3 regions of the Flavobacterium ginsengiterrae genome follow, and region 3 is predicted to be linked to each of the others. Evidence: riboswitches for the same ligand, from Rfam matches in the RefSeq annotation. Region 3 holds a riboswitch; each other region holds the start of a gene.
The links. Region 3 has a riboswitch for cobalamin ahead of ABD859_RS21100 (TonB-dependent receptor plug domain-containing protein). Riboswitches for the same ligand answer to the same signal wherever they lie in the genome.
Positions count from the first base shown of each region.

Region 1 (10,031 bases), on a different contig from region 3:
CTTTTTTAAGAATTTTCGGTTTGATAAAACTTTTTTAGAGAAATTGGTATAATTATGACCTGCTTCGGGTCCAAAAAAATCAAAAGCAGTTCCCATATCCAATTCTTTTCCGTTATTGTCAACCAGCGAAATATCAACGGCTCCTCCTCTATTATGGATGGAGCCTTTTTTTGGATCGGCAACATACTTAGGGTTCGATACAATTTCCCACATTTTCTTCTGGATCGACAAAGGTCTGTAACAATCGTAAAGCTTTATTTTATATCCTTTTTTAATAAATTCTTTATTCGCCGCAACCAATGCTTTAACCGTTTTTAAACGCAGTAAACATTCGGCACAATCATATACTTTCGCTTTTAAGAAATTATCTTCTGTGGCATATTTCATGTCATACACAAAATCTTTACTATAATCTTTTAAGTTTACAAAAGCAGTATCGGCAATTTTATGTTCTACAGGTTCTGCATACGCTTCGTGTTGTGCCTGTACAGAAGTCATCCAAAAAAATGCAGTTAAAAAAACGGAAGATTTAATAAAATGTAACATGAAGTTATAATTTGAGTCTTTACTGAAAGTAAATATATAAATTATAATTAAATTCGTTCAACTTAAAAACTTACGAATATGAATAACAAATCATTGTTTTTACTTCTGAGTTTATTTTTTGCTGTTTCACAACTCTTCGCACAGCAGACAAAAGCTTTAAAATCAGCCAATACAGAAACCGATTACGACATTCAGGACAGCGTTTCTATAACCACACGCGACGGCGGCATTTTATCTGCAATGATCGCACACAAAAAAAATGACAACAATACAAAACCCGTAATTCTTCAATATACAATTTACGTTCGTGACAAAGGAAGAGATCTAAAAAGTATAAAAGAATCTGTAGACAAAGGCTACACCGGAATTATAGTATATTCGAGAGGAAAACGTTTCAGCCCTGACGAAATAAATCCGTATGAAAACGAAGTAAATGATGTTTACGATGCCATAGACTGGATTAGCAAACAAAAATGGTGTAATGGAAAAGTGGCTATGTACGGCGGCAGTTATAATGGTTTTACACAATGGGCAGCGTGCAAAAAAATGCATCCGGCTCTTAAAACAATTGTACCTGCGGTAGCAAACAGACCCGGAATGGGACTTCCTATGGAAAACAACATTTTTATAAACCCAAATTACGAATGGGCTTTTTATGTAGGAAACAATAAATATCTCGATACCGTAACGAATAATAACAGACCCCGTTTTAGAGGTTTAAAATTTAGATGGTGGGAATCCGGAACGGCCTACAGAAAACTAGACAGTATTGACGGTGAGCCCAACAGATGGTTTCAAAAATGGATAAACCACCCGTCGTTTGACGAATACTGGCAGAAAATGGCGCCTTATAAAACTGATTTTGCACAAATAAATATTCCGGTTTTAGCGTTTGACGGATATTATAACGATTCGCAGAATTCGGGTTTATATTACTTAAAAGAACTTCAAAAATACAGTCCAAAAACGCCTTTTTACCTTATAATTGGTCCTTACGGGCATTTTGGAACTCAAGTTGGCGGTGAAGCTGTTCTGAATGATTACAAAGTCGATCCCGTTTCTTTAATCGACATAAAGAAAATTACTTACGAATGGTTTGATTATATTTTGAAAAACGGCCCCAAACCGGAAATTCTAAAAGATAAAATCAATTACGAAGTCATGGGTGCCAACGAATGGAAAAGTGCTTCTTCATTTGAAAAAATGCACAATGATTTCCTGACTTTATATTTAACTACACCTAAATCAGATGATTTCCATAAAGCCGATAATAAAAAGCCTAAAAAAGAAGAATTTCTAATTCAGGAAGTTGATTTTGCAAACAGAGAAATCAGCAATAATAATTATTATCCAAGTCCGATTATTCAAAAAGAAGTCAACAAAAATGATGGTTACTTTTTTATCAGCGAACCTTTAACCCAGCCTTTAATTGTAAATGGTTCTTTTTTGGGAGAAATCAAATGCAGTATCAACAAAAAAGATTTTGATTTAGGCGTAACTCTTTATGAAGTCACGCCAAACGGAGAATATTTTCATCTTTCCTACTACATTGGACGCGCCAGTTATGCAAAGGATATCGAAAAACGACAATTGCTTCAGCCTGATAAAATAGAAGCTATTACATTTTCCAACACGCATTTTGTGAGTAAAAAACTCCATAAAGGAAGCCGTTTATTAATTGCCGTTAACGTAAATAAAAATGCTTTCTCACAACTAAATTACGGAACCGGAAAAGACGTAAGCGATGAAACGATTCTAGATGCAAAAGAACCTTTGCAGATAAAATGGTATAATGACAGTTTTGTAAAAATTCCTGTTTTAAAATAATCCTGATTACAAGGCTTGTAAACAGTATTTTTTGAGAACATAACTACACAAATTTTACAATAAAGCAATATTATCTTGCAGACACGACCTAACAATTATATCTTTACACCCGATTTTGGTCTGTTTTTTCTTAGGAAAAAATAGTTAAAAGGGAATCAGGTGTAAATCCTGAACAGACCCGCTACTGTAAGTTCTATAGAAGTCTTTAAACATTACTTATGCCATTGTCCCGAATTTCGGGGTGAGAAGGCCGTTTAAAGATGGAACAAGTCAGGAGACCTGCCACGATCACATAGTTTAAAACTTTCGTGGTATGAAGTTGACGACACAAGATGGTAACCTGTTATAGGACAGCAGGCCTATATCTGTCTTTTTGTAAGTACATCACCGAAAGTTTTTTTAAATCAATCGTGATGTATAATTTTAGAAAAACACTTTTAGCTTTTATTTTATTTTTTCCTTTTTGGCTTCACTCGCAGGCAGTCACAGATAGTTCGCGCGTTTTAAAAGAAGTTATTTTAAAAGGAAAACCCTATCAGGAAGTTATTCCCGTGCAAAGTCTTTCTGGCGTACTGCTCGAAAAACTGGCAAGTCATAATGTGGCAGACGCACTTCGGTATTTTGCTGGCACACAAATCAAAGATTACGGCGGTGTCGGCGGACTTAAAACAGTCGATGTCCGCAATATGGGAACACATCACGTTGGCGTATTTTATGACGGAATTCAGCTTGGAAATGCTCAAAACGGTGTAACCGATCTTGGTAAATATTCGCTTGACGACATGGAATCATTAACAATGTACAATGGTCAGAAAAGTGAAATTTTTCAGTCAGCTAAAGATTTTGCTTCAGCTTCAGCCATTTATTTACGAACAAAACGTCCTGTTTTTTCGGGGAATAAAAAAACAAATCTGCTTGTTCGTTACAAAACCATGTCGATTGATTATCACGATCCTTCTTTTAGATGGGAACAAAAACTCAGCGATAAAGTCAGTTTGAGTGTCAGTTCTGAATACATCAAATCTAACGGAGAATATAAATTTAGATATAAAAGAAAAAATCAGGATGGTAGTATTGCCTACGATACCACAGCAACAAGATACAACAGCGATATTGAAGCATTTCGATTTGAATCTGGAGTTTACGGAAAAATAAACAACGGTTCTTGGGACGCCAAAGTCTATTATTATGATTCTGAAAGAGGCGCGCCGGGAGCGATTGTCGAAAATAAATTCAGAGACGGATTCAGGCAGTTTGATAAGAACTTTTTTGCGCAGAGTTTTTTCACCAAAGATGTTTCAGAGAAATATAAATTTCAGGCAAAAGGGAAATTCGCTTACGATTATACACATTATATTGCGCGGGATACCACCAGTGTTTTAGGTGAAGTAGTAACCGAAGGCGCACAATCAGACGACAGTTACTTTCAGCAGGAAGCTTATTTCTCGGCCGTAAATTTATACAGCATTTTACCTACTTGGGATGTTTCGCTGTCAACCGATTTTCAATACAATAAATTAAACGCAACAAGACGCGGTATTCAAACGCAGTTTTCTTTCCCACAGCGTTATACCGCATTGGTTTCGCTTGCGACTTCTTATCGATATGAAGGTTTTAAAGTTTTAGGAAACGTTTTGGCAACCCGCGTAATCGAAGAAGTGAAATTCAACGCCAAAGCGCCAAACAAAACCGAATTTACCCCCGCTTTATTCCTTGGTTATACGCCATTTAAAAAGTACGATTTCAATTTAAGAGCCTTCGCTAAACGCATTTTCAGAATGCCGACTTTCAACGATTTATATTACACAATGGTCGGTTCAAGTACTTTGAGACCTGAATATATGAACCAATACGATGTTGGTTTTACCTATAATTTTTCTCTTAAAGAAAGTTTTATAGACAAATTCTCCATTCAGGCAGACGCTTATTATACCAATACCAAAGACAAAATTGTGGCGGCGCCGACAGGAAATTTATTCCGCTGGATGATGACGAATATTGGTCAGGTAAAAGGAAAAGGAATTGAAACGGTTGTCAATCTGGGAACTCATATCGACAAAGTTAATCTAACTGCAAACTTAACTTATACGTATTCTCAAAGTCAGGATTTCACCAAATTTTCAGGTTTAGAATTGTCTTCTTACGGCGATCAGATTCCGTATACGCCTTGGCACAGCGGTTCTGGAATTTTGAATGCAGGTTACGAATCATGGAACTTCAATTACAGTTTTATCTACGTTGGAAAACGCTACAACGGAAACGTCAATAATATAAAAGTAAATGAGGTACAGCCGTGGTACACACACGATTTGGCGGTTCAAAAGGCTTTCACTTTTAATAAATGCAAATTGAACGGAACGATAGAAGTCAACAATGCTTTTAATCAGCAGTATGAAGTGATTTACAATTATCCGATGCCTGGGCGAACATTCAAATTTATAGTCAGTTTTGAGATATGAAAAAGAGCATTATAAAAATACTATTTGGTTTAAACATTGCCATTTCGCTGGTTTCATGCCGTGAAGACGAAACGATATTTCTTTCCTCAGATGTAAGCGTTGCTGCGCCGAGAAGTGACGGAAATATTGAAGGATTTTATCTTCTTAACGAAGGTAATATGGGAATGAACAGAGCCAGTATCGACGTTTTTAATTACCGAACAGGAAATTATACAACCGATGTTTATTCGGAACGAAACCCGAATGTCGTAAAAGAACTGGGCGATGTTGGAAACGATATTCAAATCTATGGCAATAAAGTGTATGCCGTAATTAATGTTTCCAATAAAGTTGAAGTTCTCGAAAAATGGACGGCAAAACGCATCAAAAAAATCGATATTCCCAACTGCCGTTATGTGACTTTTTACAAAGACAAAGCGTATGTAAGTTCGTATGCCGGACCCGTTGCAATTGACCCGAATGCCGAAATTGGTTTTGTTGCCGAAATTGATACGACTTCTTTAGAAATAAAAAGAAAAGTAACCGTTGGTTATCAGCCGGAACAAATGGTGGTTCATAACGGAAAATTATATGTAGCCAATTCTGGTGGTTATCGCGTTCCGAATTACGATCGTACTGTTTCGGTTATTGATCTGGAAACTTTTACAGAAACCAAAAAAATTGATGTCGGGATTAATCTCTACGGAATGCAGATCGACAGCCGAGGCGATATTTATGTGAGTTCGCGCGGTGATTACTACAACACGCCATCAAATCTGTTTGTGATTGATACGAAAACCGACGAGAAAAAAATACAACTCGATATTCCTGCTTTGGGAATGTGTCTGGTCGATGATCTGCTGTATTATTACAGTGTTTCGTGGAGTTATCTCACCAACAGCAATAAAATTACGTACGGAATTCTCGATACCAGAACCAAAAAAGTCATAAGTGATAAAATTATTACCGACGGAACCGATAAACAAATCATGATTCCGTACGGACTTCAGGTCAATCCAGAAACTAAGGAAATCTATATTACCGATGCGCAAAACTATGTTGTAACGGGTTACATCTATTGTTTTACGCCAGAAGGAAAATTAAAATGGAAAACTACAGCGGGAAATATTCCTGCACATATTGCCTTTATAACCAAAAAATAAAAAACATGAATTCAAGAGTACTTAAACATTTTCGAATAGCAGTATTGGCCATTTTGTCGATCATGCTTGCAAACTGTTCAGGCGGTGGCGATGACAATCCTGAAACGGGAGGAGAATCGCAGACTAATGAAGTTAAAACACAACGTTTTACGATTGTGACTTTAAGTCCGAAAACAACGGCAAGTTCAGATGCGACTTACAGTTGGTCGGTTGCAAATGTTTCATCAGAAAATTATTCATTAACTAATCTCAGTTCAAAAGAAGCTTTGTTTGCCGCTGCTGCAGAAGGAACATATGCGTTTAATGTTGTTATTACAGATAAAGGAACGACTCAGACCCAAAAAGTAACCGTTACAGTAAGTGCAGAAGCTAAAGAACTAAAAAGTTTTATTGCTAAAGTATTTGAATTTAAACCTGCGCCGGGACAATTCGTAAATGATCTTCCGGTAGCCAATGACGGCGATACTGCGGATAGAGTTTTAGGAAGAGCCAATTCGTATCTGGCAAAGAAAAACGGAGATCTTATTTCACTTGGAGCTTTTGGCGGTTATGTTGTTTTTGGTTTTGATCACAGTATTGTAAACGTAAAAGGAAAACGTGATTTCAGGGTTTTAGGAAATGCTTTTTGGGCAGAAGCCAATCCGAATCCGAATGCAGAATTTCGAGGCGGAAGCAGTGAAGCAGGTGTAATTATGGTTTCGTACGATAAAAACAAAAACGGACTTCCAGATGATGAATGGTTTGAAATTGAAGGCGGTGGTCATAAAATGGCAAAAACAATTCGCAATTACGAAATCACCTATCACAGACCAGATCCAAATAAAGTTCCAGTTCCAGGCGGTGGAACAGGATCGGTTCTTTTTACCGATACAGAATATATCTATTGGAAAGACAATCAAGGAAAAGAAGGTTATATAGTGCAAAATAACGCTTACAATCATTCTTTGGATTATTGGCCAAAATGGCTTAAAGATCAGGCTACGATTACTTTTAAAGGAACAAGACTACCCGATAATGCGGTGGACGAAAGTGGCAACGGAAGCTATTTTGTGCAATATGCCTTTTTATACGGCTATGCCGATAATGCGCCAAACAACGACGATGATTCGGCAATTGATATTGATTGGGCAATAGATAATAATGGTAATAAAGTCCAGCTTCCTGCAATAGATTTTGTAAAAGTTTATAACGGATTGAATCAGCAGGCGGGATGGCTTGGAGAAACTTCTACAGAGATTTCTGGTGCGACAGATTTGCATCTTTTGGGAGAAAATATTCCAACCCGATAATTTTTAAACTAGTATCAAATCAAATATATTATATCCAAATTATGAAAAAAAATGTTACCCATTTTTTGTTGTTTGCCTTTGCGTTTGCCTTTGTTGGCTGCAGCAGTGACGACAAACCAGACGAAAATGCCAACAAAATTGAAGTTACGCTTCAGGAAAAGTATGAAACGCCCACTTTTACGGTTTTAGACATTACAGCTTCAGATGCTGGCACTAATGCTGTTTACGAATGGATTATGACTAAAAACCCTGTAGATCAGGTTACCGATTCTATTGTTGGAAATACAAAAGACTTACGATTTACAGCGATTTATGCGGGTTCGTATGAGTTTACCTTGAATGTGACTTCTGGTGAAAAAAAAGGAACAAAAAATACGACTGTAACAGTTATCAACGAAACTGCTGATTACAATCCGTACATCACAAAAATTTTCGATTTTGATCCTGCTCCGGGAATGTTTGCCAACGATTTATTTAAAGACGGAAATTCTAAAGAAGATTTAATGAAAACCGTTTTAGGAAGAATTGACAAAACAAGTGTTGGATATCCGTTAGATTTAGGCGGTTTTGGAGGTTCAATTATCGTAGGTTTTGATCATACGGTTGTAAATATTCCGGGAGCAAGCGATTTTAGAGTATATGGAGGAGATATTTCGAACCCAACAGTTCCTAAAGCAAATCCGTCGGCACCGGGATTAATTTTTGTGGCTTATGACAAAAATAAAAACGGAAAACCAGACGAAGATGAATGGTATGAAATTATAGGAAGTCAGCATGCCAAATCAAATACCGTAAAGAATTTTAAAGTAACGTATCGTAAAAAAGGTGCAAACGAACCTTTGGTTACAGCAAGTGCACTTTTTCTGGATTACGAACATGTTTATTGTGAAAATAATCAGGGAGAAAGTTTTTATCTGGCAAGACCAAGAGCTAAGAAAGAATTTTATCCTTTATGGAAAACACAAACCGAAGTGAGTTATGAAGGAACCAGACTCGATGTTGATTTTGAAACTGCACGTCCGGGACAAACTACTTTATGGAATTCTACTCTGCCAGAATGGGGCTATGTAAATGCCGTAAATCCAGATATTGATATTGATTGGGCGGTTGATAAAAACGGAAACAAAGCTAATCTTCCAGGAATCGATTTCATTAAAGTGGTCAATTGTGTGAGCGAACCAATGGGGCTTTGCCAGCAGCAATCTTCAATGGCAGCAACTTTTGCAGGTGCAGGAGATCTTCATTTATTAAAAAAATACAATTTAAAAAAAGCAAAAAACTAAGAACATGAAAAAGTATTTAAAATATAGTTTATTTCTAATCGCTTTTGCTTCTTTTAACTCGTGCAGCAATGACGATTCTAAACCAGAAGTTATAGTTGAACCACCGGCTCCAGAACCTGCAATCGCGCTGAAACTGACTTCAGAATTTTCCGTATCACAATATGATGTGGTAGAAATTGCTCCAGAAGTAACCATCGAAAATGCTGCAGAAAAAACGCCATTATACCAATGGTCGACTAAAGTTACCGGAAAAGACGGTGTTGTTAAAGATTCTATTATTGGCGACAGTAAAACTTTATTATTTATTACTCCAAAAGCGGCAACTTATGATGTAAATCTTAAGGTTACACTGGATAAATTGGTTAAAGAAACGTCTACCAAAGTTACAGTTACTGAAACTGGAAAAACTTACACTGCAAAAGCTTTAACGCTTGTTGATTTTTTACCAGCGCCAAGTTACAGTGTTGCGGCTTATACTACAAAAGAGGAATCGTTGCAGAAAACACAGCAGATTGTAAAAACTGGCGGTGCGGTTTCTTTAGGAACGTTTGGAGGTTATATCGTAACAGCTTTTGATCACACTGTTGTTAATGCTTACGGAAAACGTGATTTTACAGTTAAGACGACCGCAGGAAATGCTTCAATAAAATATTCTCCTGTAAGTATTTCTGTTGCATACGACGCTAACAAGAATGGGATCGCAGATGAAAATGAATGGTATGAAATTGCAGGAAGCGAATATCATAAATCGACAACGGTTAAGAATTATGAAATTACATATCAAAGACCAAATGCTGCGGCAACTCCCGTTACAGGAGCATTAAGCTGGCAATATGATACAGCCTATCTTCCGTGGACAGATAATAAAAACGGTTCAGGAACAATTACAAGAACTAATACCAGAAGAAGAAATAATTATTATCCGGCTTGGGCAGCCGACAGCTACACTGTAAAAGGAACAAAAATCGCAATACCTGCAAAAGATGTAAGCGATGGGGCCGGTACAAGTTTTAATGTCGGCACTTTTGAATGGGGTTACGGAGGTATAAAAGATCCTTCAATCGATATAAGCTGGGCAGTAGACAAAGACGGAAAAAAAGTGCACTTGCCGGGAGTTGATTTTGTAAAGGTATATGTACCCACATTTACTGCCTTAGGATCGCTTGATTTACTGACAGGTTCTTTTGAGGAGGTTTCAGATTTAAATTTTCCAAAGTAATTATAAGCTTTAGACCATAATGCAATTGAATTCTAACCATTAATTATTAACCTTAATTTTTATAAATCATGAAAAAAGTACTTTATTTTTTGACATTGGGACTGGCATTGGGATTTTCTTCCTGCAGCAACGACGATGATGTTTTAACGGTTGACAATGCAAATTCGGCATTAAAAAACTCAAAATCAATCACTTCAAAAACAGCGGTTACAGATCCTTCAATTGGAACCACTACAACGCTTAATCTTACAAGTTCATTATTAAGC
Region 1 is NZ_BAABDU010000006.1:559,358-569,388, reverse strand. It holds gene ABD859_RS18700 (M15 family metallopeptidase) at 1-498, opposite strand, end outside; gene ABD859_RS18695 (CocE/NonD family hydrolase) at 625-2,373, shown strand; cobalamin riboswitch at 2,473-2,674, shown strand; gene ABD859_RS18690 (TonB-dependent receptor) at 2,787-4,832, shown strand; gene ABD859_RS18685 (DUF5074 domain-containing protein) at 4,829-5,974, shown strand; gene ABD859_RS18680 (cell surface protein) at 5,980-7,263, shown strand; gene ABD859_RS18675 (PKD domain-containing protein) at 7,305-8,546, shown strand; gene ABD859_RS18670 (hypothetical protein) at 8,551-9,765, shown strand; gene ABD859_RS18665 (DUF4465 domain-containing protein) at 9,834-10,031, shown strand, end outside.
Region 1: linked by a shared signal. The riboswitch ahead of ABD859_RS18690 (TonB-dependent receptor) and the one ahead of ABD859_RS21100 (TonB-dependent receptor plug domain-containing protein) in region 3 are both predicted to bind cobalamin.

Region 2 (10,031 bases), on a different contig from region 3:
TTATTTCGATCGTTGTATTTATTAAGAAACCTTCTCCTAAAGAAAAACATAAATACCGCCATTCCGGCAATAACAAAACTTAGAGGATAAGCTTCGTTATTTTCGTTAAGTTTTACTATTCCATCATATATAAAGTAAACTCCAAATAAGATGTAAACGTATTGTGTATATTTTAAATATCCCATAATTATAATTCTTCGTCTGTTTCAAATTCACCGCTGATTCGCTGCGAATTAATCACTTTAAAATCTTTGCTAAAATCAATTCCCTGACCAAAAGAAACTCCTTTAGCATCTGTAAGTTTAAATTTTCTTTCGGTATAAAACCATTCGTTTTTCTGGTCAAAAAACATTTGTTCTGTTTCCAGAACCTGTCCTGCTTCTGAAGTAATTTTCACTTTTCCCTGCAAATCTATTATACTGGTGTTTTTATACGAAACAGCATAATTAGATCTTATAAATGTACGTTTTTGTTTTTTGTCGTATAAGGTAACATCAATTCCTTTAGGAAATTCTGTAAAAGGAAAGTCAAGATTAGAATAATCCAGCATTTTTGGGCTTATCAAAATTCCGGTTATTCTTCCTGAGTCTGTATATTTAATATTTACAGTATCAGCATCACTTCCGGGAACAAATTCAGAGAAGTTAATTTTTTGAACTTCTTTAAAATTACTTTCGCATCCAAAAAACAGTGTCACAGCAAAAACTGTGACAACGCTTATAATATATCTCTTTGGTAAATTCATTTGCCAAATGTAATAAATTGTAACGAGCTTATACAAACATATAACTTTATGTTTAGTTGAATTTGCTCTTCACAAACCATTTATCATTAAATGAGAATCCAACACTAAAGTTAACGTAGTTTTCCTGAACTAAACCAGAAGAAATAGTTCCTCTTTTTCCAAACTCAATTCCAAGATTTACATTTGAGAAATAACCCGGAATTGGGATTCCTGCTCCTAAAGTCATTCCAACATCTTTTATTGATTCGTTGTTAACAATTAAACCAATTTTCTCGTATTTTAAACCTGCACGGTATGTAATTCTGCTTAAATAACTTGTAAAAGAAGTGTAGTTTGGAATATAGTAACCTCCAATAGCATACTTAGCATATTTTTCGTACTGAACGTTGCTCATTGCATTGTAATAATTACTCAACTGACCTTCTCCCTGAAAAGACAACGAAGTACCTACTAACCATTTTCTTGATTCACCAATACCGGCGCCAATAGTTAATTTGCTTGGAAGTTTTAATTTATTTGTCGTTACAGGATATGTGTAAGGGTCTGGATCGCCGCTTACATTAATTTCTCTTGTATTATCTGAATTTAAATCGCCAGAAAGGGTATAGCTTAAACTTGTAAACAGATTTACTTTATTGTAAATCTTTGTTTGGTACATGGTTCCAAAATCAAAATTTACACCTGAAATTGTAGAAGTATTTGCTTCTGATGTACCATTTTGAATACCTGTTACCTGTTCTATGCTTGTGGTAGTGATTTTTCCAAAGTTATACTGAACATCAGCTCCAATAGTCCAGTTTGGTTTAATTTTATATCCTAAACCAAAATATACTTTATTAATACCTCCTTTTCCGCTTAATTGTGAGCTTACTGCTCCTTCTGTAGCTGTATTATCTTCTAAAATTTTATATCCAACAGAAGATAATGGAATTAAACCAAACGACATTCCAAATTTTCCTAATGGAATTCCTACTGCTAAATAATCAAAAGTTGTTCTTTGTGCTTTTGCAGATTGAGCATCTGTTTTTAATGTTGAAGTTCCAAAAGTACCTCCTACAGTAAAAGTAGTCTGCATTAAACTGGCATAACTTGCCGGATTTTCAATATTCAGGTGAATACTATCCTGCTCAACAGCAACGCCCGCCATAGATCTGTACTCTAAAGTTCCTTTAAATTTGATATCTCCAATTCCGTAGAAAGAATACGGGGATGCAGTACCTTGTTGAGCGAATGAAACGAACGATATAAGCAAACAAGCACTTATTATAATTTTTTTAATCATTGTCGATTTTATATTGATATGTTTGGCTCAAACTCTCTAGAAGGAAATTTGAATTGGCAAATATGGTATTTTTTAATCGTTTAGCCAAAAAATCTGCATCGCCACCCGTTAAAATTATTATAAAATTTGCAAAGTTCGATCGATATTCATCGATAAAACCGTCAATCTCATAGACGAAACCATTAACAACTCCAGAATGAATGGCCTGTGCTGTAGAGTTCCCAACGTATGAATCCGGTTCTTCTAAAGTCAGCAAAGGCAGTCTGGCCGTAAAGTTATGCAAAGCTTCATAACGCAGACGCAGTCCCGGAGAAATGGCTCCACCCAGATAATTATCATTTTCGTCGATAAAATCGTAGGTTATACAAGTTCCGGCATCTATAACTAATCTGTTTTGTTTAGGAAATTGCAAAGTTGCTCCCGCAGCCAAAATCATTCGGTCGATTCCCAGCGTTTTTGGTGTTGCATATTTATTATGAAAAGGAAAAACATCTTCGTGTGTAAAAAAATGAACGTTTAACTTTTTTTCAAAAGTCAAAAATGATTGTTTTTCGACGTTTCCAACCGAAGCAACAACCAAATCGGAGCAATTTGGAAATTTTTCTAAAATTTTTTCGATTTTTTTTTCAAGCTCATTCTTTTCAAAAACAAAATACTCTAAAACAGTACTTGCTTCAAAGACAGCAGCTTTAATTCTGGTATTTCCAACATCAACAGTTAAAATCATTTTTTCTTTTTGTTTCTGCGAAGATACGAATTGATTTTTTTTATAAAATGTTTTGGATAAACGGAAAATGATTCTATCTTTGCACCCGCATTGAGCACAACACGGTACCTTAGCTCAGATGGTAGAGCAATGGACTGAAAATCCATGTGTCCCTGGTTCGATCCCTGGAGGTACCACAAAACCCGAATAGAAATATTCGGGTTTTTTGTTTTTTATAATATTTTATAAATGCACTATCTTTATATACTCTATTCTAAATCATCTCAAAAGTTTTATATTGGCGAGACTAATAATCTGGAAGAAAGAATTTCGAAACATAACACTCATATATATTCTAATTCTTTTACTAAAATTGCCAATGACTGGGAAATTGTATTAACTTTTAATTGTTTCAATAGAGATGAAGCACTATATCTTGAAAACTTTATTAAAAGAATGAAAAGCAAAGTGTTTAACAAAAAAATAATTAATGACCCATCAATTCTAAAGGATATTTTATCTAAAAGATAACATACATGTGTCCCTGGTTCTCCCGAAGCCTCGGGACTGGAGGTACCACAAAACCCGAATAGAAATATTCGGGTTTTTTGTTTTTTTATACTCTTTTAAAAATATTTAAACGCAAGGACACAAAGGAAAAACGCAAAAGGTTCGCAAAGTTTAATTATAACATTGCGAACCTTTTGCGTAAAACTTTAGCGCACTTTGCGGTTAAAAAAACTATTGATGAAACACAGAAACCGCTGGGAAATAATATCCAGAAAAACTTACTCCTGAAGTTTTAGCACCAGAATCTGCATTAAAGAAATACAAATTATTGTTTGCAAAATTAGCTCCAAATCCAGAGTCTACTGTATTGACAACTAAAGTATTTTTCTTTCTATCATATCCAATTCCGGCTCCATACAAGATATTTACTCCAGTTAAAGTAATAAACGGTTTCGTTAATGAAGCTGCACCTCCAGTATACTTATAAATTTCTTTACCTCCGTTAAAACTTGCGTTTTTAGCAATAAAAACATCATTTTTAGCCGCAGTAATAGATCCGGGATGCCATGCTCCCCAGCTTCCATAAGCTTGAAAACCTAATGCCGTTTCTGTTATTTCTAGAGTATTAGAGTCTATATTTATAAGCTTTGTACCGCCTGCTGCCCAAACTTTTTTATCATCTGTAACGGCAAATCCTAAAACCATTCCCGAAATAGTTTTTTCTACAGCCAGTGTCGAAGCATTAATAACAAGAACACCTTTTGAAGCAGACAATGCAAAAATGTAATTATTCACTTTTACAATATCTCCTACCTGTCCTGTAATACCTTCAATTTGTCCGCCTAATTCCATTGTATTTAAATTAAGCTTAAATATTCCTTTTCCAGAAGTAAGCAACGCCTGATTTTCGTCTATTGCTTCTATTGCGCGCCAGTCATTTCCGCCTTTTGCTTCGATTCTTTTTTCTTCTTTAAGCGAATAAGCATCGGCTACGACAACAGGACCGCCTACTTTTGAGACTAAGAATAGTTTTTTGTTAATGATTGTTCCAAATTCTAATGTTGATGATTCTGGTTTTAAGTTTTTATCCGGATTTACTTTTACAAAAACACTGTCTTCAATTGCTTTTGTATCGTATCTGTAAAAGCCAACTGTTCCCGTTCCGTGTCCGAACCAGCCTTCATTAATCATAAAAAAACCATTTTCATAAGTGCCCCAAGTGTGAATATCGTATGTAAGTGTTACTTCTCCTCCGCTATTTTTGGCAGTCATATTAATTTTAAAATCGCCTCTCGTTTCCGGATTAAAAGTATAAGTAGAATCAGAGCTTACTACTTTTCCATCAACTGTCCATTCGAAAGATAAATTATTTCGATCTTTTATTTTTGAACTTAACTTAAGTGTTTTTCCAATTGTCAAAGTATCTTTTAACTGCTGTTCGCCGTTTATTACTGGAGGAGCTGTAAAATCATCATCGTTATTACATGAAGTTACTAATGCTGCTAAAGAGGCAATTGCAATTAAATGCCTGAAAAAAAATTGGGTTTTCATTATTAAATATTTAAAAAATTATCACTTGGTTTAACCGGCAGTACATTTTTATGCATAGAATAATGCTGCAACAAATGGTACGACGATTTGTTTAAATGATTTTTTAGCAGAGAAAAAGGAAAATCGAAAAAGAGAAAATTCCCGAAAAGGGAACTGTTTTGCGATATCATATTTGCAGAAAAAAAATCTCATAAACTTTATTTTAGCTTACGAGAATAGAATGACGAAACAAATACCTGTTCACAAAAGTGAAAAAGTACCGTTCTTAACGCCAGCTTCAATCCCCGAAAGCTATTATTACTATAAAAATGGCAGGTCTTCTGACTTGCTCCCTACACCCAGCCTTCCCTTTCTAATTGAAAAGTGACATATTAAAGGGTTTCAGTTAATGAGCTTACAGCTGCGGGACAGTTTTGGATTTTCACCAAATTCCCTTTTAATGTCAATATTTATCTAAATATGACAACCATTTTCTGCTTTAAATTTTGAGCTGCAAAACTAGTGTTTTCTTTTTTAAGAAAACGAGCTGGATTTGTAATTAAAGGTTTAAAAACATTCAGAATTTTAATTTATGAAGAACTAACTTACTAAAGAAACAAGATGTTAACAATTGAGATGTTTTTGTTAAAAAAGTATCAACTAAATAAAAAAATATCTTATATATTCGTAAAATCGTATTTTAATTTTTTAATTATTATTAAAACCACAGGACGTTTTATGAGCAAAACTTCTACTAAAGGTATTTGGAAAGTTATTTCCGCCTCTTCTATGGGAACTATGATTGAATGGTACGATTTCTATATTTTTGGGAGTCTGGCCGTAGTAATCTCCACTAAATTTTTTCCGAGTGATAATCCAACAGCCGCATTTTTATCGACTTTGGCCACATTTGCGGCAGGATTTGTCGCAAGACCTTTTGGCGCTTTATTTTTTGGAAGACTTGGCGATATTATAGGTCGAAAATATACTTTCATGGCGACTTTATTACTCATGGGAGGTTCGACATTTTTAATAGGCTGTATTCCCAGTTATGAAACGATTGGTTTTCTGGCGCCTTTATTAGTTCTCATTCTGCGTTTATTACAAGGTTTAGCTCTTGGCGGCGAATATGGCGGCGCGGCTACTTATGTTGCCGAACATGCTCCCGTTGGACAAAAAGGATACTGGACATCGTGGATTCAAACTACAGCAACTGTTGGTTTGTTTATTTCTTTGATGGTTATTCTGGCTACAAAAAGTGTTCTTTCTGCCGAGGATTTTGACCTTTGGGGATGGCGTGTTCCTTTTTGGGTTTCTATTGCCATGGTTGGCGTTTCATATCTAATTAGAAAAAATATGGATGAATCACCCGTATTTGCAAAAGCTAAAAAGGAAGGAACTACAAGCGCAAATCCGTTAAAAGAAAGTTTTGGAAACCGATACAATTTAAAGTTTGTTCTTTTGGCTTTATTTGGAGCCACTATGGGGCAAGGTGTTGTTTGGTATACCGGACAATTCTATGCTATGAGTTTCATGAAAACGGTTATGAATATAGATTCCTCTCAGGTCGACAGTTTACTTGGAATTGCTTTGTTAATTGGCACTCCATTTTTTATCGTTTTTGGATGGCTGAGTGACAAAGTGGGTCGGAAATATATTATGATGTCTGGAATGCTGCTGGCCATTTTATTTTACAGACCTATATATAAAATGATGTACAACACAACTGATATAAACCACAAAACCGAAATTATAGAACAAACCTCACAAAATATTGAGACAGCAAAAAATAACGACGTAATTACCACTATTTCAAAAACCTATAGCGATGGAACTACGTATGTAGAAAAGAAAACAGACTTTGCCGATGGAAAAAAATCACAAAGCAGTGTTACTGTAAATATCAATTCCGGCGATGAATGGACTTTAATTTTTTTAGTTTTCATTCAGGTTTTATTTGTTACAATGGTGTATGGACCAATTGCTGCATTTTTAGTTGAAATGTTTCCAACTAAAATCAGATACACTTCAATGTCACTTCCTTATCATGTTGGTAACGGGATTTTTGGAGGTTTACTGCCCGCAATTTCAACCTATTTTGTAACGCATTCAAAAGCGGCCGGAAAAAGCGATTTTTATCTTGACGGACTTTGGTATCCTATTATCATTGCCTCGATCTGTTTTGTAATTGGAATGATATACGTAGACAATAAAAATAAAATTAATCATCTTTAAACATTTAAGAACATGAATACAATCAAACAAGCTTTAGGGGTTTTATGGGTTATTTTGGCAGTTGCGGCCGCTTACTTTTGCGTGTTTGAATTTGGCTTACCTAAATTATTATCAGATCAGCAGGATGATTTAGTCTTTGGAATTATTATTCTTTTTATTCTAACGCCTCTTATTGTTTTGGGCTTAGGAACATTTGGTTATTTTGCCGTTATTGGAGAATACAACGATAAAAAGAAATAACAAAAACAATAAACAACTAAACCAGAAAAGGGCTGTCTGCAATAAAGCAAAACAGCCCTTTCTCATTACTAACCAAACCAAATTTTTAATCTGTCAGCGATATATTTTTAAAGTTTATTTTTTGATAAACTTCATAACTTGGGTTTTCTGATTTTGATCTACAGCTTTTACTATATATAATCCTGTTTGTAATTCGCTTACGCCAAATTGAAAATCAGCATTTTCATTTGATGTAAAAGTTTTAACCAATTGTCCTGATATTGAATAAATCTGAACTTTTGCAACAGCAGTATTTAAAGTAAAATAGTTTGAAACCGGATTTGGAAATAAACTTACCGCAGCTGTTTTTTCAAAATCTTCAATAGCCAGATTTGCGGTTTTGTTTCCGTAAATTCTGTATTCGCCGGCTGGTAAATTTATTGGCGCATTTACATCGGTAACATTTATTGAAGTATTATCCATTAAATTATACCACGTTCCAGCATACGGAAAACCTGTTGGAGTATTTTGAGCCGTTGTATCAAAATTAGCCAGAATCAACACATCTTTTAATTGTGCCGAAGTCAGGCTTTCATTAGTAATTTTAATATTTACTGTCAGTGAATTTGCGTTAGTCATTACGGCAGTTCCTAAAAACACCGGTTCTGTCTTTTTTAAGGTTATCATTTTTGCCCAATCGTTGTAAATTTTACTGCGATTTGAATTGCCAAGCCAGTTATTTACCCATTGAGGCTGTGGTTTTGTATCTAATTTACAATCTCCGCCAATGGCATCAAAATCAGTATTAACGGTATTATCATTACATGTAAAAATGGAATTTTCCCAGCCTAATTCTCCAAAATGCCAGATCATTTTTGGCCCGGGAACTAATAATGAAACAGCTCCAACTGCTGACATTCTTTCCAATGCAGTATTTAATGCTTTGACACTATAAGAACCATTTACTGCTCCATATTGTACATTTTTATACATCAAACGTTCTTCATCGTGACTTTCTGCATAACCTATTAAACGGTTTGCAGCAAAACCGCGATTTGAACTCAGCATTCTCGAAATATTACTATCTGAAGCATATCCCATTGACAATTGATTGTATTCATTTGTCATTTTTCCCCACATCATAATTCCTTTACTTGGCGTTTCTGTAACTTTATAATCTGCCCATTGTTTTTCTTCGGCATCAGAACCTAGATGTTCAAAAATTGTATAATGTGTTGGATCTAAACTCCATGAATAATCAGCATATTTTTTCAAAATATCTACTCGATCCTGCTGGTAGGCATCTGTACAAGCATTGTCAGAAGCGGTACAAGCCTGAGTAAATCCTTTCGTTAAATCCCATCGGAAACCATCAATTTTATATTCCTGAATCCATTGTTTAATAACTCTTTCTACATAATATTGTGTTTTTGCAGATTGATGATTAAAATCTTCACCCACATTATAACTGTGTTTTGCTACAGTATTAAAATATGGATTTTCGGCTGTTGGTGAGCCAAAACCGTCGCCATCAGGATCATTCATCCACATTCTTACCATTGGGTTTCTTCCAAATGCATGATTTAAGGCAACGTCCAGAATTACAGCAATTCCGTTTTGATGACATAAATCGATAAATTCTTTAAGTTTATCTGAAGTCCCATAGAATTTATCCAAAGCCATATGAAACGAAGTATTATAACCCCAGCTTTCGTTTCCTTCGAACTCCATAACCGGCATTAATTCGATGGCATTTATTTTAAGATTTTTAAAATAATCTATTTTATCAATTAAACTCTGATAACTTCTCGCTGCATCAAAATCGCGAACTAAAACTTCATAAACCACTAATTTTTCTTTTTCGGGTTTTGTAAAATTTTGTACCTGCCAATTGTATGGAGTCTGACCTGTTCTTAAAACAGTAACTTCAAAAGTTTGTCCCACTGGATAAACAGGTATATTAGGATAATTTACTGAAGGAATCCAAGGGTCATCATAAGGAGATAATACTAAAGTTGAATATGGATCGGCAGTTTTTACAAGAGATGGAGAATTTGCCAGCGGTGTAGCATCAACTACCCAATATTGATACGTATTATTAACCCCAGAAACCAATCCGGTTAATTCCAGCCAAAATTTTCCAGAAACCGGATCTTTTTTCATGGCATACGCCGAAGTTGGCTGCCAGTTATTGAAACTTCCTGCAACGTAAACAAAATCTTTAAGCGGTGCATCCAGAACCAAAGTTGCTTTTGTAAAATCAGCAGGATTGTAATTAATTCCGTCTGCTAAACCTGCAGGCATTGTTTCTGAAACTGTATTTGGATTAACAACTGCCGAAAACTTCTTTACAATTGTAGTTCCTGCCTGAGTAACACTTAACTCGTAAGTTTGATTATTTGTTATGTTAGTATGAGAATAAGAATAGTTTGTTGTACTCGCATTGGTATTTATTACTGCTCCGTTTGATTTTAAAGAATAACTTGCAGCGCCATTGGTATTGGTTGCTGCAATATTAAAATTAGCACCGGAAGCAATAATTGTAGTACTGTTTTCAACTGGAGAAGTCAGACTGACCTGAAAAGATCCCACTTCGACTGTTATATCCTGTGATTTTTTATCACCGGTTGCATCTTTTGCTTTCACTAAAAATCCTATTCTTCCAATTCCGTTTCTGCCGAAATATACTGAAGGCGTAAATGTTTTAGTGTAAGTATCTGTTCCTGCATTATAAGTAAACTTGCTGGCTTCATCAGAGGCTGTCCAGGAACCGTTAGAAGAAGAATCCATTTGATTGGCGTCGT
Region 2 is NZ_BAABDU010000003.1:1,043,594-1,053,624, reverse strand. It holds gene ABD859_RS07470 (hypothetical protein) at 1-185, opposite strand, end outside; gene lptC (LPS export ABC transporter periplasmic protein LptC) at 188-745, opposite strand; gene bamG (BamG family beta-barrel-assembly machinery protein) at 798-2,027, opposite strand; gene ABD859_RS07455 (type III pantothenate kinase) at 2,020-2,754, opposite strand; tRNA gene ABD859_RS07450 (tRNA-Phe) at 2,858-2,930, shown strand; gene ABD859_RS07445 (GIY-YIG nuclease family protein) at 2,983-3,264, shown strand; gene ABD859_RS07440 (DUF5074 domain-containing protein) at 3,475-4,794, opposite strand; cobalamin riboswitch at 5,088-5,280, opposite strand; gene ABD859_RS07435 (MFS transporter) at 5,512-7,008, shown strand; gene ABD859_RS07430 (DUF6814 family protein) at 7,021-7,248, shown strand; gene ABD859_RS07425 (alpha-amylase family glycosyl hydrolase) at 7,363-10,031, opposite strand, start outside.
Region 2: linked by a shared signal. The riboswitch ahead of ABD859_RS07440 (DUF5074 domain-containing protein) and the one ahead of ABD859_RS21100 (TonB-dependent receptor plug domain-containing protein) in region 3 are both predicted to bind cobalamin.

Region 3 (10,031 bases):
GTTCCAAACCAGCAGATTCCGTAGTAAATATCGGTTACTGGAAGTTTTTCTAGTCTATCTCGAACACTTTTTTGTAATGAAACTACAGCAAAAAGTCCAAACATTAGAACTGTAAAATAATATCCTTTTTCGTTTAATAGCATTTCGGCTCTGGCAAGTCCAACTATAAATCCAACTGTTCCTGCTCCAAGGGCAACCCACGATGCGGCAATAAAGGCATTTGATGTTTTTTGTATCATGTTTAATAAGGTTTATTAGTTTTTGATATTTAAAATTTTGGCAGTTTTAAATCTCATTTTGTAAATGTAATTAAATTCAATTAACATCAAAATAAAAATTACAAAGTATAATCTTCTTAATTGTTAGATTATTCAATTGAAAAATAGTCGAATTTAATTTATACGTTTCAATTTTCCATAGAGAGGCACCACAGTGCGTCTACGCTTAGTATTTACGATTCCTAATCTGAAATAATTCGTTGCACATAAGACGCACTGCAGTGCGTCTCTACGATATGTTTTGTGGTGAAAATGATATGATTAATTCCAATTTTCCGTAGAGAACTGCAGTGCGTTCAGGTTCGGTATCAACAATAGTAAATAAAAAAAGCCCCAATAAAGGAGCTTTTTTGTTTAAAAGTAAAATTCTAATTATTTAACCAGTTGCTGCAATGGCTTCAATTGTTCCATATCAATTTTTGACTCTTTTAAAACTGACATTAGTGCAATTATGTTATTAGGATTCATATCGTTTCCTAAAACGCGGACAACTGCAAAACCATTTTCTTTTCTATTGGCAAAAACAACAAATTCTTTAATGTTTTCATCAGAACCTACATAGCTTATTGAAGCACCATCTTTACCGGAACCAATTTTCATAAGTTCCTGGTATTTTGGATTTTTTAATATCGCAGTAACTTTTTTACGTTCTGTTTCAAACTCAGTCTGGTTTTTGTCAGTTGCTTTAAAAGCCAGTATGTTCATTTTATCGAATGAGTTTACAGCTTCTTTTTGCTCTGCCGAAAGTTTTGTTTTTTCTAAGTTTAAAATATCAGAAGAAACATCAAGGGAAATAAAATCCTTTTTATCTGTATTTTCAACAAAATACTTTTGCAGTGAAGGTTCAGAATTACAGCTCACAAGAGTCAGTAATACTATAACAGCGGTGGTGAAAACATTAACTTTCATGATTATTTTTTGCTTTTAGAAGCTTTTTTTAAGTCAGAACCACCAGGAAGCTGCATCTTGTCTGTTAATACAGAGATTTCGTTTAAATCAAAATTACCAGTAAGAGACAATAAAACAGTTTCGTCATTTTTTGCACCATCAACAAACATTAGCAACTCTTTGATTTGTGTGTCGCTGGCTCCTGATTTTACCATTATTTTTACATTTTTACCGCTGTCGTTTACTCGCATTAATTCTTCTAAACCGGCAGTTTTTATGTATTTATCTGCAGAAGCTTTCATGTCGGCTTCAATTTTTGGGTTTTTAGTTGTAAAGACTTTTAAGTAATCTAATTTTTTGATCAGGTTGATATACTGTTGTGTTTCCTTGTCAGAAGCATCAACTTTAACCTTGCTCATTAAGTCGAACATTTTTTTGTTTACAATTACTGATGTTACGTCGTCCTGACCATCAAATTTGTCAAAAGCGCCTTGTGCATAAAATGCTTGTGTAACGAATGCGAAAACTAGTGTTATGATGAAATTTTTCATTTGATTGGATTTTAATTACTGTTTAAAAATTCTGTTTTTTGATTGTTCATATTCGTTAATGTATCGTACACTTTCAATACCTACATTAACATTGTTTGACAATAAGGCCAAAGCTTTCTGCGTCGCTTTTAAAGCTTCTTCCGGATCGTCGTAGGTTCCTAATTCTGTCTGTGCCACAGCCGGTGCTGTATTGTTTTTGCTTACCAGAAAATAAGATCCCGCTCCTAGTAAAACAACAACCGAAGCTGCAATCGATAACCACGCAACATTTCGTTTTTTAGTTTTTAGTGGAATTTCCTGCGTTGATTTTTGTTGTTTTACCTGAGAGAAATAACCAAAAATTGGTTTGTACTGCTCTAAATGCTGCGCAACATTTGATGAAGAAAAATATTCTTTTAATTGATTTTCTTCTGCAATAGTCGTTTCTCCCTGAAAGTATTTTTCTAATATATTTTCTATTTTATCTAATTCCATAACTGTGTGCATTTACCATTGATTCTCTTATTTTTTTTCTCGCTCTCGAAAGCGCTACCCTGATTGCTGTTTCGTTCATGTTTACAATTTTAGCAATCTCTTCAAATTCATATTGTTCTACATCTCGAAGCTGAATTAATATTTGAAGCTGTTCCGGCAGCTGGCTTATAATTTTTCCAACCCATTCTAAACTGTCAGCATCTTCAAGTTTCCGGTCTAATTGCGGCTCACGATCTGTAAAGTTATTGTGTACAATCTGCAGATTTCCGGCTCTTTTAGATTTTAACTGATCTAAACAATAGTTTTTTGTCATTGTCATCGCCAGTGCTTCAACATTATTATAGGCGTCCAGATTCTCTTTTTTATTCCATAATTTTACCATTACTTCCTGAGTTGCATCTTCAGCTTCTTCGGTACTGGTAAGCAATCGTTTTGCCAGACGAAACACTTTGTCTTTGAAAGGATTAACTAATTCTATAAACACATTCTGGTTCATAAATTAAAAGGTTATTCGTTAGCTTATATAGTCAAGACGAGGCACAATTATTTTTGTTACAACACTATTGTAATTTTTTTTTCAAAAAAGCACATTACTTAAAACTAAAGGTAGTATTTTTACGTTAATACAATACCGAAACCTACTCTTATGAAACCAATTTTAAAATCGATACTGTTTTTGTGTCTGTTAACATTCTTCCTGCAGTCTTGTGAAGATGAGGATGATGTGAGAACTCCTGCGCAATTGCAAGTGAATGATTTTGTCTGGAAAGGTCTAAATGAGCTTTATTTGTGGCAGGGTGATGTAGCAAATCTGGCAGATGATCGTTTTAGTTCTCAGGCAGAATTAAACTCTTATTTAGAAGGATATTCAGATCCTGAAGATTTATTTCAGGATTTATTAAATAAACCTGTGAGTAAATATCCTAGCAATGCTATAGATCGTTTCAGCTGGATTGTAAAAGATTATACAGTTTTAGAGCAGGAACTAGGTGGAATTACAAAAAATAACGGTGTTGATTTTAGGCTGACGAGAGTTGCAGAAGGTTCAAACGATCTTGTGGGATATGTTCGTTATATTATTCCTAATTCAGATGCATCTACAAAAGCTGTAAAAAGAGGCGATTTGTTTACCAGCGTAAACGGAACAAAACTTACAGTTTCAAATTATCAGTCTTTATTATTAGGAAATGATAGTTATACGTTGAATTTTGCCGATTATGACGGATCTAATTTTATTTTAAATGGAAAATCTGTCGCTTTGACTAAAACAGTTTTAGAAGAAAATCCAATTTTAATAAACAAAGTAATTAATAGTGGAGGTCATAAAATTGCTTATTTAATGTACAATGGATTTTATTCTGAATATGATTCCAAGTTAAATGAAGCTTTTCAGGGATTTAAAAATGAAGGAGCAACAGATTTGGTTTTAGATTTAAGATATAATGGAGGAGGATCTGTGCGTACTTCAACACGTTTAGCAAGTATGATTACAGGTCAGTTTGAAGGTAAAATATTTTCGAAAAGACAATATAATTTCAAGCAGATGGGAGGCATGACTACTGAAGATCTTGAAGTTTTAAATGAACGATTTGTAAAAGATATTGACGGAACTCCGGTAAACAGTTTAAATTTATCTACCGTATATATATTAACAACTTCCGGCACAGCATCTGCAAGTGAATTAATTATAAACGGATTAAAACCATATATTAATGTGGTTCAGATAGGAGAAACGACAACGGGTAAAAATGTGGGTTCGGTTACACTTTATGATTCACCTACGTTTACAAAAAGAAATGTGAATCCAAATCATAAATATGCAATGCAGCCTTTGGTATTTAAGATCTCTAACGCTTCAGATTTTGGAGATTATACACAAGGACTAGTTCCTACTTTTGTTCAGTTAGAATATATTAGCAGTTATGGTGTTTTAGGTGATCCATCGGAGCCTTTATTAAATATGGCAATTTCTAAAATTACAGGAACTACAGCTAAGAAAGTTCAAAATGACCATGGTTTGGTTTTACCTTATATAAGCGATTCTAAAAAAATCAACGGATTACGAAACGAAATGTATTTCGAGGAAACTCCAAAAGGGTTTTAATAACAATAAAAAAGGCTTTCAGAAATGAAAGCCTTTTTTGTTTAAAAACAATTAAATAACTAATTCGAAAATGAATTAATCGTTAAAGTAAAATCCGTTTGGAGATATTCCTGCTGTAAATGTTTTAGTAACTGCACCAGCTAAAGAATAGATGTATATTTCACCAGAATCTTGATTATTTATGGCATCAGCAATATAAATTTTGTTGTTTTCTACAGCAAAACCATAAAGAATTTTTACATCAGATGCTTTAAACAACGGAGCTGTTGGTAATGCTGTAGCATTCGCTGCAAATGAGTAAATACTGTTTCCAACAGTATAGTAAATTTTGTTGTCTTCTGTATCTATAAATCCAGGATGTGTTAAACCTGTAAAACTCATTGTAGCTGAAATAGTATTAGTACTTAAATTTACTTTAACTATTTTTCCTGCAGTTTCAACATCTGCATAAAATGGTTTTCCGTCACATAATACATATAAAGTACCATTTTCTTCTGCTAAACCACTAGGAACATCTCCAACTACAAAATTTGTAACAACTGCATTAGTTGCAGAGTTTATAACAGTCAGCGAATTTCCCTGGCTCCAGCCGCCTTTGTGTGCAACATAAAGTTTACCGTCATTTTCGATAATTTTTTCGGGACCTTCAACTACAGAAATTGAAGAAGTTATAGTATTTGTAGTAAGGTCTAAAACCGCTACATAATCGTCATCTGGATTACCGCCTTCTCCCCAGTTAGTAACATATCCTTTTCCGTTTGCAAATGCAATATATCGTGGATTGTTTAAATTAGCCGTAATGGTAGTAATGCTTTTAAAAGTGTATCTGTTAACTACTTCAATTTTATTTGAACCATTTACAACAATGTAAGCAGCATCGCCTTTAAAACCAATGCACATAGGAGTGTCTCCGGTAGTTTTGCCAGGATTAACTAAAGAAAAAACATTGTTTTCAATGCTTGCATCACCTGATAAATAAGAAATAGCTCCATTACTTTTTTCAAAATTACCTTCGTTAGCAACGAATATTCCATTTTCATAATCTCCGCGCGGTTCTTCATTATTGTCGTCATCGTTGCTGCAGGACACAAAAAATGCCGAACTTACAATGACTGCTAAAAATAGTCTATTAAATCTTTTCATGATATTTAAAAATTAAGGTTTATGTATATAGTATAATTTCTTCCGGGCATTTGTCTGCTAATCACGGGCTGATAATTTTCATTAAACAGATTCAAAACCTGAAATCCAATCTTGTAACTGTTTTTTGTTCCAAAATCATAATCAGCCCCCATATTTGCAACATTATAATCTTTAACTCTTGCAGAAGGTGTGTTAAAAGGAGTACTGTAAACTTCTCCAGTATATAAGTATTGAAAATAAGAAGACAATTTTTTCCAGTTGTAAGCAGCAGAACCTGTTAATTTATGATACGGAACATAAATTAATTGTTTGTAGATTAATTGGTTTTTAATCAACTGTTTGCTTTCTGAAATCGTGTAAGCGTAAGTTCCGTTAAAGGTTAAATGGTTTTCGCCGATTTTTGGTTTCCATTCTACAAGAACTTCAGCGCCGTAAGCTCTAACGTTGTCTGTGTTTTCAGGAAGCCATAAATCTCCGCCGCCTTCTTGCGGTACCCAGCGTAATAAATCTTTAATAGAATTATAATAACCAGTAACAGATAAAGAGAAGTTTTTTCTAAAAAATTCATTGCCAATTTCAGCCTGATAAGATGTTTCTGGTTTTAGATTTGGATTACCGCTTCCTTCCCAGAACAAATCATTATAAGTTGGCATCCTGAAATTCTTCGATGCATTTAACTTTATGCGATAAAAGTCTGTAAATTGATATCTTGTTCCAAATGAGAAAAGAAAAGGATTACCATAATTGTCTGTTATTTCCTGACGAATGCTGGCGTTATAATCCCATTTTTCACTTAATAAATGGCGTAATAGTAAACTGGCAGAACCAACTTCTCTTTTAACGTTATCAATACTAGAGCCATATCCTTTGTTTCGGCTGTAATCTACAATCGAGTTTAGCTTTATTTTGTCATTTACATCAAAAGCCAGATCATATTTGATGATCGAAGTTTCGACTTTTCCGTAAGTAAAGTTTTTTGAATTAATATTAGAGAAATATTTATAAGATTCGCCAATATGAGCTGCTCGAAGTTTAGAAGTAAAACGTCCTAAAAAGCTTTCCCATTCTAATAAATTTCGGGTGTTAAAATCCTGATATTTAGTTTTTGATGCATTGGGTGAAGTTAGAGAAAAGTGACGTTCTGAATCGTAAAACTGACTATAAGCTTTTATCGTGTTATTAGAATTTATTTTATAACCAAAAGTAGTATTCATACTCGTGTTATAATATTCTCCATTACTATTTCTTTCGTTTGAATTGCCCGGATATTTAAAATCATTATCAGAACTATTTCTTGAAATACTAACCTGTAAACTGTATTTGTCTGATGAAACTACAGTACGATAGTTTGCACTGTACGTATTGTAACTCCCTGCGCTAAAAAAGACATGATTTGAGAATTCATTTTTAAAACTTAAATCATTATTAAGGTGAATACTGCCGCCTATGGCACTGCTTCCGTATAAAACACTTCCTCCTCCGGCTTTTACAGTTATTGAATTAAAGTCACGGGTGCCAATGGTATTAAAATCTGCCTGACCTAAAAATTGCGAATTTATATTTATTCCATTCCAAATAACAGCAGTTTGTGCGCCGGTTGTTCCTCTAAACGATGGAGCAGAAGTCATTCCAAGTCCATTTTCTTTGAAATAAATAACAGTATTAAAATTTAAAAGAGAAGTTAAAGAAGGCTGGTTTTTTTCAAGAATTGAATCATTTAAAACCTGAACCGATTGTGAAGACGAATATTTCTTAAGATTGGAATCAGAAACTACAACTTCTTTGAGCTTAATAGAATCACTCTGCGCCGAAATAAATTGGCACAACATCAAAAGAAAAAAAACAAAACGCAATCTTAAAGTCATAATTTCTAAACTCTTTTTCCCGAGAGCTCGATATTTGTTACAAAGGCAGGTCTCCTGGCTTGCGTTTTGTTGTTTACCTTCCCATTCGCCGCGGCGAGCAGTGGTTTTGCAGTTACAACAAACATTCTTTTCTAGAACAAAGCTTACAGTTGCGGGTACAGCTCAAGATTTTTACTTGATTCTCTTTTAATGTGTTACAATAACACAACCTTAATTTGCTGCAAATATAAAGTTAAATATGTTGATAATTCAAATATGTTTCGTTTTTAGAATCAATTACTTAACTAAAGTTACAAATTATAGTTCAATTCTTATGATTTCTCCAAAATCGATTTTGTTTTTAAATGCCTCTTTTAAAGGCAGTGAAGTTTGATGACATATAATACTTCTAATGATGCCGGCATGAGCAACAATAATGACAGGCTGCTGTATTTTTGAAATTTCATCAGATAAAAATTGTCTTGTTCTTTCATGTAATTCTGTAAAAGATTCTCCGTTTGAAGCTCTAATATTTACAAAATCTTCCATCCATGGATTTAATTCTTCCGGCGAAATATCATCCCAGTTTTTTAATTCCCAATCGCCAAAATTCATTTCTTTTAAACGATCGTCTTCCTGGTAAGAAATGGCATTATTATTTTTTTGAATGTGTTTTGCTAAAATTGCACAGCGTTTTAACGGACTCGTAAAAATAACAGCGTTGCGTGGCAGTTCTGAAATAATTCTTTTGAAAATTTCCTCAAAAGGCTCAGCAATGTCTACGTCAGATTGTCCGTAACAAACGCCTTTTTCGCAAATTGTTTCAGTATGGCGGACTAGATAAATTTCCATATAAAAAGTATACTTAAATAATAAATCACCTCACAAATCTGTTGTGTCGCTCCCAGACAATCGCCTGTGTAACCATCAATCCATTTTTGAAAGTAACGTGCTAAAAAATATCGGGTAATAAAAACCGGAATCAAAACAAGAAGAGCTTTTAGATAAAAAAAAGAAAATATACCCAAAGGAATTATTCCGAAGAAAAAAGAACCAAGAACTTCTTTCCAACTATGATTTTTAGCAATCGGTTTGCTTTTACTCGAAGCATCATCACGCGAATATTCATGTGTAAAAATAATGCTGATCGCAGCTAAACGACTTACAGAATGAGCGGAAATAAATAAGAGATAAATTAAAATATAATTATCGGTTGTAAAAAGCGATATAGATTCTGAAAGCAGTTTGAATTTTACCAGAAAAAGTAAAACTAAACCAATTGCGCCATAAGCACCAATGGCGCTGTCTTTCATAATTATGAGAATTTTTTCCTTAGTCCATCCGCCGCCAAATCCGTCGCAGACATCTGCAAATCCATCTTCATGAAAAGCTCCGGTTGTTAAAACAGATGTTATAATAGCAAAAATTACAGCCGTTTCTATAGAAAGAAAAAGTGAAAAAATATAGAAAGATAAAAATGAAATGGTTCCCACAATCCAGCCAATAAATGGAAAATATCTTGTTGCTTTGTTTAAATATTCAGGATCATGATTAATATTTTCCGGACAGGGAATCCGAGTGTAAAACATTAAACAGGTAAAGAAAATATGAAGTTCTTTTTTCATTTAAAGAGACCGATTTGAAAAAATATATTGATTACTAGAAATACTGAGACTGAATACTAAATCTATTTCCTGCTGACTCCGGCACTTTCAAAACTCGCCATTTCATTTAAAAATGCCTCTGCTGATTTTAAAACCGGAAAAGCAACGGCACAGCCTGTACCTTCTCCAAGACGCAAATCTAAATTTAAAACAGGTTTTGCTTTTAAATAATCCAATAATTTAAAATGTGCTTTTTCGGCAGAACAATGACAGAAAACAGCATTTTTTTGAATATCAGGATTTATTTTAAAAGCGATTAAATAAGCCACAGTACAAATAAAACCATCAACAAGAATCAGCATTTTGTTTTCAAAGGCAGCGAGCATTCCGCTGGCCATTTGTATAATTTCGAAACCTCCAAAATAGGAGAGATGATTTTCTAATTTGTTCTGACCAGAATAATTTTCAATTGCTTTTTTTAGAATGTTTTGTTTTTCCAGAAGTTTCTGCTCATTAATTCCTGTGCCTTTTCCAACACAGTCTTCAAGAGAAAAACCAGTAATAAGACTCATTAAAACCGATGCTGTAGAGGTATTTCCAATTCCCATTTCACCAAAACCAATGCAGTTAGAACCTGTCTTAGCAATATCTTTAACAATTGATTTTCCTTTTTCAAAACACAATTTCAATTCTGTTTCGCTCATTGCGGCCGTATGCAGAAAAGACTGCGTTCCTTTTGCAATTTTAGCATTAATTAATTTCGCATTTGTTGGAAAATCATAATTTACTCCAGAATCGACAATTGATAATTGAATATCATTTTGTCTGCAAAAAACATTTATTGCCGCGCCGCCTTCCAGAAAATTATTCACCATTTGACGTGTTACATCTTGTGGATAATCACTTACGCCATGATTAGCAATTCCGTGATCTGCAGCAAAAACCACAATATTTGGATTTATTATTTTAGGATTCAGAGTTTCAAAAACCGTTGCCATTTGAAAAGCAAGCGATTCCAGAGTTCCCAATGAACCAACAGGTTTTGTTTTAGAATCTATTTTTTCTTGTAAAGCCTGACTGAAATCATTTTGAATTTCAGTTTTGTTTTGAGATTTTAAATCAAAATCAGAAACATTTATTTTATG
Region 3 is NZ_BAABDU010000007.1:374,675-384,705, forward strand. It holds gene yiaA (inner membrane protein YiaA) at 1-239, opposite strand, end outside; gene ABD859_RS21070 (DUF4252 domain-containing protein) at 651-1,187, opposite strand; gene ABD859_RS21075 (DUF4252 domain-containing protein) at 1,190-1,717, opposite strand; gene ABD859_RS21080 (hypothetical protein) at 1,733-2,191, opposite strand; gene ABD859_RS21085 (RNA polymerase sigma factor) at 2,178-2,687, opposite strand; gene ABD859_RS21090 (S41 family peptidase) at 2,838-4,295, shown strand; gene ABD859_RS21095 (DUF5074 domain-containing protein) at 4,371-5,438, opposite strand; gene ABD859_RS21100 (TonB-dependent receptor plug domain-containing protein) at 5,444-7,303, opposite strand; cobalamin riboswitch at 7,331-7,531, opposite strand; gene cobC (alpha-ribazole phosphatase) at 7,601-8,134, opposite strand; gene ABD859_RS21110 (adenosylcobinamide-GDP ribazoletransferase) at 8,119-8,907, opposite strand; gene cobT (nicotinate-nucleotide--dimethylbenzimidazole phosphoribosyltransferase) at 8,970-10,031, opposite strand, start outside.